DNA from 2 places in the Actinacidiphila sp. bgisy160 genome. Region 2 is predicted to be linked to the other one. Evidence: riboswitches for the same ligand, from Rfam matches in the RefSeq annotation. Region 2 holds a riboswitch; the other holds the start of a gene.
What was found. Region 2 has a riboswitch for cobalamin ahead of AC3EUJ_RS08585 (ribonucleoside-diphosphate reductase subunit alpha). Riboswitches for the same ligand answer to the same signal wherever they lie in the genome.
Positions count from the first base shown of each region.

Region 1: linked by a shared signal. The riboswitch ahead of AC3EUJ_RS21100 (cobalamin biosynthesis protein) and the one ahead of AC3EUJ_RS08585 (ribonucleoside-diphosphate reductase subunit alpha) in region 2 are both predicted to bind cobalamin.

Region 1 covers NZ_JBYIQW010000026.1:54,289-59,259, forward strand. The annotation lists gene AC3EUJ_RS21085 (NAD(P)/FAD-dependent oxidoreductase) at 1-916, shown strand, start outside; gene AC3EUJ_RS21090 (inorganic phosphate transporter) at 1,233-2,459, shown strand; gene AC3EUJ_RS21095 (hypothetical protein) at 2,497-2,733, shown strand; cobalamin riboswitch at 2,888-3,014, shown strand; gene AC3EUJ_RS21100 (cobalamin biosynthesis protein) at 3,069-4,061, shown strand; gene AC3EUJ_RS21105 (cobyric acid synthase) at 4,058-4,971, shown strand, end outside.
Region 2 covers NZ_JBYIQW010000006.1:183,116-188,086, forward strand. The annotation lists gene AC3EUJ_RS08585 (ribonucleoside-diphosphate reductase subunit alpha) at 1-862, opposite strand, end outside; cobalamin riboswitch at 993-1,115, opposite strand; gene mctP (monocarboxylate uptake permease MctP) at 1,416-3,047, opposite strand; gene AC3EUJ_RS08595 (DUF3311 domain-containing protein) at 3,044-3,301, opposite strand; gene AC3EUJ_RS08600 (GntR family transcriptional regulator) at 3,433-4,212, opposite strand; gene AC3EUJ_RS08605 (extracellular solute-binding protein) at 4,438-4,971, shown strand, end outside.

The DNA of each region.
Region 1 (4,971 bases), on a different contig from region 2:
GGGCGCGGCCGAGTCCGCCGCGCGGATCAGGGTCGCCGGGACGGCCGGCGGTACCTGGACGCCGCACGGTGCACGCGTCCACCCGGTGAAGCTGGTGCAGGGGCTGGCCCGGGCGGTGGAGGCGCTCGGCGTCGTCGTCCACGAGTCGACCCCGGTGACCGAGATCCGGCCCAAGCACGCGCTCACGCCGTTCGGCAGCGTGCGCGCCCCCTACGTCCTGCGCTGCACGGAGGGGTTCACCGCCTCGCTCAAGGGCCAGAAGCGGTCGTGGCTGCCGATGAACTCCTCGATGATCGTGACGGAGCCGCTGCCGAAGGAGGTCTGGGACACCATCGGCTGGGAGGGCCGCGAGGCGCTCGGCGACATGGCACACGCGTACATGTACGCGCAGCGCACCGCCGACGACCGGGTCGCCATCGGCGGCCGCGGGGTGCCGTACCGCTTCGGCTCGCGCACGGACGACGACGGCCGCACGCAGGCGGCGACCATCGAGGCGCTGCGCGAGCTCCTGGTGCGCTTCTTCCCGGCGACGGGGCGGGTGGCGGTCGACCACGCCTGGTCCGGGGTGCTCGGCGTACCGCGCGACTGGTGCGCGACGGTGGAGCTGGACCGCTCCACCGGCCTCGGCTGGGCGGGCGGCTACGTCGGCAGCGGTGTCGCGACGGCGAACCTGGCGGCGCGGACGCTGCGGGACCTCGTCCAGCTGGACTCCGGCCAGGCGCACGGCACGGAGCTGACGGCCCTGCCGTGGGTGCACCACCGCGTGCGGCGCTGGGAGCCGGAGCCGTTCCGGTGGATCGGGGTGCACGGGCTGTACGCGGCCTACCGCGCCGCCGACCGCCGCGAGCAGACCGGCCGCAGCACGGAGACCGACCGCGTCGCCCGCATCGCGGACCGCATCTCGGGCCGCCGCTGAGGGGATGCGGCCGGTACGTGGAGCGCCGGTGGGTGCCGCGCCGGGTGTTCGGCTGTCCCGCCGTCTCGCGCCCTTCGGGCGCGAGACGCACCAGCGTGGGATCCACCGCGTCCGACCCCCGTGACCAGGATCTCTTCCGCCGCACCAGAAAGGCGCGGTAAAAGGCACAGAAGCGTTGAATACCGGGCGAAGTGCAGCCCGCCCCGCACCCCCCGCGCGCACTGGCACCGCCGCGCCTCCCCTCGTTCACCTTCCGTTCATCCGGACTCCGTACGGTCGCCACCGCCACTGTCCGATCGAACGAATGCCTGGGTCAATGGAACACATCACGCTCCTGATCGGAATCGTGATCATTACCGCACTCGTGTTCGACTTCACGAACGGTTTCCACGACACCGCCAATGCGATGGCGACCACCATCTCCACTGGCGCGCTCAAGCCCAAGACGGCGGTGGCCATGTCCGCCGTGCTCAATCTCGTCGGCGCCTTCCTCTCCGTGGAGGTGGCGAAGACGATCTCCGGCGGCATCCTCGACGAGACCGCGGGCATCAGGCCCGAGGTGATCTTCGCGGGGCTCGTCGGCGCGATCGTCTGGAACCTGCTGACCTGGCTGGCGGGCCTTCCCTCCAGTTCCTCCCACGCCCTGTTCGGCGGCCTCATCGGCGCCTCCGTCGCCTCGTCGGGCTGGGGCTCGATCAACGGTGACGCGGTCGTCATGAAGGTCCTGATCCCGGCCGTCTGCGCCCCGGTGGTCGCCGGCATCGCCGCCATGCTGGCGACCCGGCTGACGTACCGCATCGGCCGCAACGCCGACCCCGCCGCCACCGCCAAGGGCTACCGGGCCGGACAGATCGCCTCGGCCGGTCTGGTCTCCCTCGCGCACGGCACCAACGACGCACAGAAGACCATGGGTGTCATCACCCTCGCCCTGATCGCGGGCAATGTCGTCGCCCCCGACTCCGACCCGCCGCTGTGGGTCATCGTGTCGGCGGGCATGGCCATCGCCCTCGGCACCTTCATCGGCGGCTGGCGGATCATCCGCACCATGGGCAAGGGCATCACCGACATCCAGCCGCCGCAGGGCTTCGCCGCCCAGACCGGCGCCGCCACCGTCATCCTGGCCTCCTCGCACCTCGGCTTCTCGCTGTCCACCACACAGGTCTGCTCCGGTTCCGTCATGGGCGCCGGTGTCGGCCGCAAGGGCGGCGTCGTCCGCTGGAGCACCGCGGGTCGCATGTCCGCCGCATGGGCGCTCACCCTTCCGGCCGCCGGCCTGGTCGCGGCGGCCGCCGCGCTCCTGGCCGACCAGGGAGACCTGGGCGTCACCGCGGTCGCCGTCCTGGCGCTCGCGGCCTGCACCGCGATCTGGATCGCCTCGCGCCGCAAGCCCGTCGACCACACCAACGTCAACGAGGCCGAGGCCCACGGCACCGCCGCGGAGCCGGGCGTCATCACCACGGCCATCGCCGCGGTGATCCCGCCGCCCCCCGGTCTCACGGCCGCCGCCACCGTCGACGCCGACCCCGCCCAGGCCTCCGCCTGACGGCGGCGCCGCACCGGCACCGGAAGGAACCAGCATCATGCACATCGACTGGGCTGCCCTCGGCTCCGTCTTCGGCGTCAGCCTCGCCGTGACCGTCGGACTCGTCGGCCTGTTCACCCTCGGCATCGTGGGCCTGTCCAAGCAGGCCACCGCGGACGGCGGCGAGGCGGGTACCTCCGCCGGCGGCCCGGCCGTGGCCCGCACCGGCGCTTACCTGTGCTTCGCGCTGTGCGCGGCGGCGGTCGCGTACGGGATCTACCTGATCGTCGCCTGACCCGCACCTCCGCGCGCACCGCGGTGTGAAGTTGACCTCAGCTCCCGGCTTTCCGGCCGTGAGCTGGGGTTTCCTCTTTTCCACAGACCGTCGCGGTGAGTTGACGGGCCGGAGCGGCGCGTGGTGGTATCGGAACCGCCAACGGCGGCAGGAGAGGAAGTCCGGTGCGAATCCGGCGCGGTCCCGCCACTGTCACCGGGGAGCGGACCCCCGCCCATGGCCACGGCCCGAACGCAGGGCTGGAAGGCCGGGGGTGCCGCCGATCCGGGAGCCAGGAGACTCTCGTCGCCGGTCACGTCGAACCAGGGCGCGGACCCTGAGTGAGGACTCCTGTGATGCGCGGCCCCGGCCGTTCACCCGACACCGGCGCCGCCGCGGCGTGCGCGTTCGCCACCGGTACCACCCTCGGCTGGCTCGCCGACCTCGCCCTCGCCGACCCGCGCCGCGGTCACCCCGTGGCGCTGTTCGGCAGCGCCGCCGCCGGGCTGGAGCGCGCGTTGTGGCGCGACCACCGCGGCCGGGGCGCCCTCCACACGGCGCTGTGTGCGGGCGGCGCGATGGCGGCCGCGGCCGGGCTGCAGCGCGTGGCACGCCCTTCCGGCCCCGCCTCCGTCGCCCTGACGGCGGCGGCGACCTGGGCCGTGCTCGGCGGGACCTCCCTGGTACGGGAGGCGCGCGCGATCGGCGCCGCCCTGTCCGCCGGGGACATCCGGGCGGCGCGCGAGCGGCTGCCCCATCTGTGCGGCCGCGACCCGCAGGCTCTGGACGAGGACCAGCTGGCACGGGCGGTCGTGGAGTCCGTCGCGGAGAACACCTCGGACGCCGTCGTGGGCGCACTGGTGTGGGGCGCGCTGGGCGGCGTGCCTGGGCTGGTGGGCTTCCGGGCCGTCAACACCCTCGACGCGATGGTCGGTCACAAGTCGCCGCGGCACCGGCGGTTCGGCTGGGCGGCGGCCCGGCTGGACGACGTGGCCGGCTACCCCGGCGCCCGGTTGACCGCCATCCTCGCCGTGCTGGCCGGCCCCGACCCCCGAGGGGCGTGGCGTACCTGGCGCGGGGACGGCTCCCGGCATCCCAGCCCGAACGCGGGGCCGGTGGAGGCCACGTTCGCGGGGGCGTTGGGCGTACGCCTCGGGGGGACGCTTGCCTATGGCGGGCGGGTGGAGCACCGGCCCGTGCTGGGGGCGGGGAACCGGCCGGTGGAGGTACGGGACATCGAACGGGCGGCGCGGTTGTCGCGGCGGGTCGGCGCACTGGCGCTGGCCGTCGCGGTGGGCGGACGCCTGGCGTGGGGCGCGGTCGCCCGGAGTCGGAGGAGGGACGCATGAGGGGCGGGGGCCTGCTGGTCGCCGGGACGACGTCGGACGCCGGCAAGAGCGTCGTCACGGCGGGGATCTGCCGGTGGCTGGCGCGGCAGGGTGTGTCCGTGGCGCCGTTCAAGGCGCAGAACATGTCGCTGAACTCGTACGTGACGCGCGAGGGCGCCGAGATCGGCCGCGCCCAGGCGATGCAGGCCCAGGCGGCGCGCGTGGAGCCGTCGGCCCTGATGAACCCGGTGCTGCTCAAGCCCGGCGGCGACCGCACGAGCCAGGTCGTACTGTTGGGGCGCCCGGTGGGCGAGATGAGCGCGCGCGGCTACCACGACGGGAGCCGCGCGGAGCTGCTGCGGACCGTCACGGACTGCCTGGAGCAGCTGCGCGGCCGGTACGACGCGGTGATCTGCGAGGGCGCCGGCAGCCCGGCCGAGATCAACCTGCGGCGGGGCGACATCGTCAACATGGGCCTGGCGCGGGCCGCCCGGCTCCCGGTGGTCGTGGTCGGCGACATCGACCGGGGCGGGGTCTTCGCCTCGTTCTTCGGCACGACGGCACTGCTCGCCCCCGAGGACCAGGAGCTGGTCTGCGGCTACCTGGTCAACAAGTTCCGCGGCGACGTGTCCCTGCTGGAGCCTGGACTGGAGATGCTGCACGGCCTGACCGGGCGCCGCTTCTACGGGGTGCTGCCGTTCCGGCACGGCCTCGGCATCGACGAGGAGGACGGGCTGCGCATGTCGCTGCGCGGCACCATCCGGGAGTCGGGCACGGCGCCGCCGCACGGGGAGGACGTCCTGCGGGTGGCCGTGGCGGCGGTCCCGCTGATGTCGAACTTCACCGACGTGGACGCGCTCGCCGCTGAGCCCGGCGTCGTCGTCCGCTTCGTCGACCGGCCGGAGGAACTCGCCGACGCCGACCTCGTCGT
Region 2 (4,971 bases):
AGGCGTCGAGGGTGCGCAGGAACGGGACGATGCCGTTGGAGTGCCCGTTGGTGCCGCGGATCAGCGAACCGCGGGAGCGGATGCGGGAGTAGGACAGGCCGATGCCGCCGGCGTGCTTCGACAGCCGGGCCACCTGGTGGTAGCGGTCGTAGAGGGAGTCCAGTTCGTCCAGCGGGGAGTCCAGCAGGTAGCAGGAGGACATCTGCGGGTGCCGGGTGCCGGAGTTGAAGAGCGTGGGGGAGCTGGGCAGGTAGTCCAGCCGGCTCATCAGGCCGTAGAGCGCCGCGACCTCGTCCACCGAGCGGCTGGTGCGGTCCTCGGCCAGGCCGCAGGCGACGCGGAGCATGAAGTGCTGCGGGGTCTCGATGACCTGGCGGGTGGTCGGGTGGCGCAGCAGGTAGCGGCTGTGCAGGGTGCGCAGGCCGAAGTAGCCGAAGCGGTCGTCGGCGCCGTCGGCGAGCGCGCCGTCGACGAGCGCGTCCAGCCGACCGGCGTGCTCGGCCACGAAGGCGGCGGTGCCGTCGGCGATCAGGCCCTCGCGGTGGCCCACCGCGATGGACGCGGAGAACGAGACCGCGCCTTCGCCCGCCGCCTCGTCGGCGATGGCGAGGGTGAGCAGACGGGCGGCGAGCCGCGAGTACTGCGGGTCCTCCGCGATCAGCCCGGCGGCGGCCTCGGTGGCCAGCGCCCGCAGTTCCGCCTCGTCCGCGGCCGCGCTGCGGCCCCGCAGGGCGGCGGCGGCGACCCGGCCGGGGTCGGTGTCGGGGAGGTCTGCGGTCAGTTCCGTCAGGGTGCGCAGCAGTTCGGCCCCGGTTGAGGCAGGGTCCGATGCGGTGGCGGGTGCGGCGGGCGCGATGGTCACGTGTGCTCTCTCCCTCGTACGGCGGCGACGCGGAGGAGCGACGGGGCGCACGCAGGGCAGGACAGGGCATGCCGCGGCGCGTCCGCCGGCCCAACCCGCGAGGCCCGGACACTTCACCGCCCGGACGGCGTGCCGGACGGTGCCGTCGGCAGGTCCTCGGACTCGCGGGCATGACTCCAGGCGCCCGCACACCGTTGCGGGGCAGTCCCGGATTCCCACCGGCTTCCCCTGCGGCGACAGCGGAGTTGAGCATACATCTAGTGGCGCCCGCCCGTGACGCCACCAGATGTTGTGGCGATGCGGTGACGCGCGGCGGGCTCGGACGCGCCGCCGTGGCCGTCGGGAAAGTCGCGGACACGGCCGGTCAGGGCGGCGAGCGCCAAAGCCGGGCAGAACCCGGCGATCCCGCGCCGCCACTTCGCCCGCTGGGTGGGCGCCACCCCGCAGGCGTGCCGCCGCACCTACCGCTGCCCGGAGCCGGCCCGCACCGCATGACGACGGGCCGCCGCCCCGTCCCAGGGCGGCGGCCCGTGACCCGTGGCCGGTGCGGCGGTCAGTGACCGGCGCCCACCGGCAGGTCCTTCTGGACGCCCGGGTCGCCGGCGTCCGCGGTGAAGTCGCCCTCGGCGGTCTCGTCCACGCCCTCGGGAGCCTTGAGGGCCTTGAGGACGAAGGTGAGGACGACGGTGACCAGCACGTTGAGCACGAAGGCGGTCAGGCCGATGTAGCCGATCTGCCCGATGACCGGGATGGTGTCGGAGGAGCCACCGAAGTGCTTCTGGGCCGGGCTCGCGACGCCGTAGGCCACCCAGGTGCCGTAGATCATGCCGACCGCCCAGCCGGCCAGCAGCGCCCAGCGGTGGAACCAGCGGGTGAACAGGCCGCCCACCAGTGACGGGAAGGTCTGCAGGATCCAGATGCCGCCCAGGAGCTGGAAGTTGATGGCCACCGTCTTGTCCATGGTGAGGACGAAGATCAGGGCACCGACCTTGACCAGCAGCGAGACGATCTTGGAGACCTGGGTCTCCTGTGCCGGGGTCGCGTCCGGCTTGATGAAGTCCTTGTAGACGTTGCGGGTGAAGAGGTTGGCCGCGGCGATCGACATGATCGCGGCCGGCACCAGGGCGCCGATGCCGATCGCGGCGAAGGCCACGCCCGCGAACCAGGACGGGAACATGTTCTCGAACAGCTGCGGAATGGCCAGCTGCGCGTTGTAGCCCTTGACCCCCGCGCCGACACCCGCGGCCAGCGCCATGAAGCCGAGCATCGCCAGCAGGCCCAGCATCAGCGAGTACAGCGGCAGGACGGTGGTGTTGCGGCGGATGACGTTGCGGCTGCGGCTGGAGAGTACGGCCGTGACCGAGTGCGGGTACATGAAGAGCGCCAGTGCCGAGCCGAGTGCCAGGGTCGCGTACGCCCATTGCGCCGTCTCACCCGGGGCCAGGGCGCCGCGCGGCTTGCCGGTGGCCGGGTTGACCTGGGCATAGGCGTCGCCCGCCTTGGCGAAGATGTCGTCGAAGCCGCCCAGCTTGATCGGGATGTAGATGATCGCCACCGCGATGACGATGTAGATAAGGGTGTCCTTGACAAAGGCGATCAGCGCGGGCGCGCGCAGGCCGGAGGAGTAGGTGTAGGCGGCCAGCACGCCGAAGGCGATCAGGAGCGGCAGGTCCTTGACGAACCAGTTGGAGGAGTCGCCTCCGCCCACGCCCATCACGTCCAGCACGGCCTGGATGCCGACCAGCTGCAGGGCGATGTACGGCATCGTGGCGAGGATGCCGGTGACCGCGACGGCCAGCGACAGGCCCTTGGAGCCGAAACGCCCGCGGACGAAGTCCGAGGTGGTGACGTAGCCGTGCTTGTGCGAGACCGACCAGAGCCGCGGCAGGAACATGAAGATCAGCGGATAGACGATGATCGTGTACGGTACGGCGAAGAAGCCGGCCGCGCCCGCCGCGTAGATCGCCGCCGGCACCGCCACGAAGGTGTAGGCCGTGTACAGGTCGCCGCCCAGCAGGAACCAGGTGATCCAGCTGCCGAAGCTGCGGCCGCCCAGGCCCCACTCGTCGAGGTGCAGGGCGTTCTCGGCTCTGCGCCAGCGCGCGGCCAGGAAGCCCAGGACCGTGACGACCAGGAAGAAGAAGATGAAGACGGCGAGTGCGACGCCGTTGACCCCGTCCTTCACTTCGCAGCCTCCTTCCGTGCCCGCTCCTCACGGCGGACCAGGACGTACGCGGCGTACGTCAGTCCGGAGGACAGGAACACCCACAGCATCTGGTACCAGTAGAAGAACGGGATGCCGATGAACTCCGGGGTCAGCTTGGCGTACGAGCCGACCCAGAGCATGGCGACGAAGGGGATGACGAGGCAGACACCGGCGATCACCCGGGTGGGGGTGACCACCGGCGGCCGACCGGAAATTCCGGATGGTTCGGACATTGCTACGGCTCCGTCCTGATCTCTTGCTCCTGTGTAATGCGCAGGAAATCTAGGTCAGGACGGCAGGCGCGTCACTACTGCCCACATTGCGGTATGGAAACGATCTACAAGGTCCGGGAACCGCATGGGTGTTACGGTCGTCGCAGGCGGGCGACGAACTTGTAGCGGTCGCCGCGGTAGACCGAGCGCACCCATTCCACCGGCTCGCCCCCGGTGTCGATCGAGTGCCGGGACAGCAGCAACATCGGCAGCCCGACGTCGGTGCCCAGCAGGCCCGCCTCGCGCGGGGTGGCCAGCGAGGTCTCGATGGTCTCCTCCGCCTCGGCCAGCCGGACGTCGTAGACCTCGGCGAGCGCCGTGTAGAGCGAGGTGTACTTCGCCAGGCTGCGGCGTAGCGCGGGGAAGCGCTTGGCCGACAGATGGGTGGTCTCGATGGCCATCGGCTCGCCGTTCGCCAGGCGCAGGCGCTCGATGCGCAGCACCCGGCCGCCGGCCTTCATGTCCAGCAGTTCGGCCAGCCGGTCGTCGGCGGTGATGTAGCCGATGTCGAGCAGCTGGGAGGTCGGCTCCAGGCCCTGGGCGCGCATGTCCTCGGTGTACGAGGTCAGTTGGAGCGCCTGGGAGACCTTGGGCTTGGCGACGAAGGTGCCCTTGCCCTGGATGCGCTCCAGCCGCCCCTCGACCACCAGCTCCTGCAGCGCCTGCCGCACGGTGGTGCGCGAGGTGTCGAACTCGGCGGCCAGGGTGCGCTCGGGAGGCACCGGGGAGCCGGGGGGCATCGTCTGCGTCAGTTCGAGCAGATGGCGCTTGAGGCCGTAGTACTTGGGCACCCGTGCGGTCCGTCCGGCCGCGGCCCCGGCCGCCTCCGCGGTCTGCGTCACCGCTGTGCCGGCCTCGCCGTCGGTGTCCATCGCCTCTGCTCCCGAGTGCTGTCGTGCTGCCGTCACCGGCTCCTCCGTCATTCGCGGCTCACATCGTGGCACGGCCAGGGCTCATATCGCGTGACGAGCCCAGATGTCGGTCCGGTAACGGACGCGACCGGTGCTCTTATACACCCTTGACACCCCTAAAGGTCTAGGCCAAGCTTCGGGCACTGGTCTACACCACTTGGTACTCACTGCCCTGGGGAGGGTGTTGTGAAGCGCAAGCTGATCGCGGCGATCGGTGTCGCCGTCATGGTCGCCGGCGTTGCGGCCTGCGGTTCGGACGACAAGGGCTCCGACAAGGCCTCGGCGCCGAAGGAGATCACCGTCTGGCTGACGGTCGACGCACAGAAGAACTGGCCCGAGCTGGTCAAGCAGGCGGACGACGCCTTCACCGCGAAGCACAAGGGCGTCAAGATCCACCACGAGTACTACGAGTGGACCGCCAAGAACCAGAAGCTCGACGCCGTCCTCGCCACCAAGAAGGTGCCCGACGTCGTCGAGATGGGCAACACCGAGACCCTCGGCTACCTCGTCAAGGGCGCCTTCGCCCCCATCGACAAGAGCAAGTTCGAGAACTCCGGCGACTGGCTGGACGCCCTCGAGGGCTCCGTGACGTACAACGGCAAGACCTACGGCGTTCCTTACTACGCAGGTGCCCGCGTCGGCACCTGGCGCAAGGACGTCGCCAAGGCGGCCGGCGTCACCAAGACCCCCACCACCTGGGCCGAGCTGACCGCCGCGCTC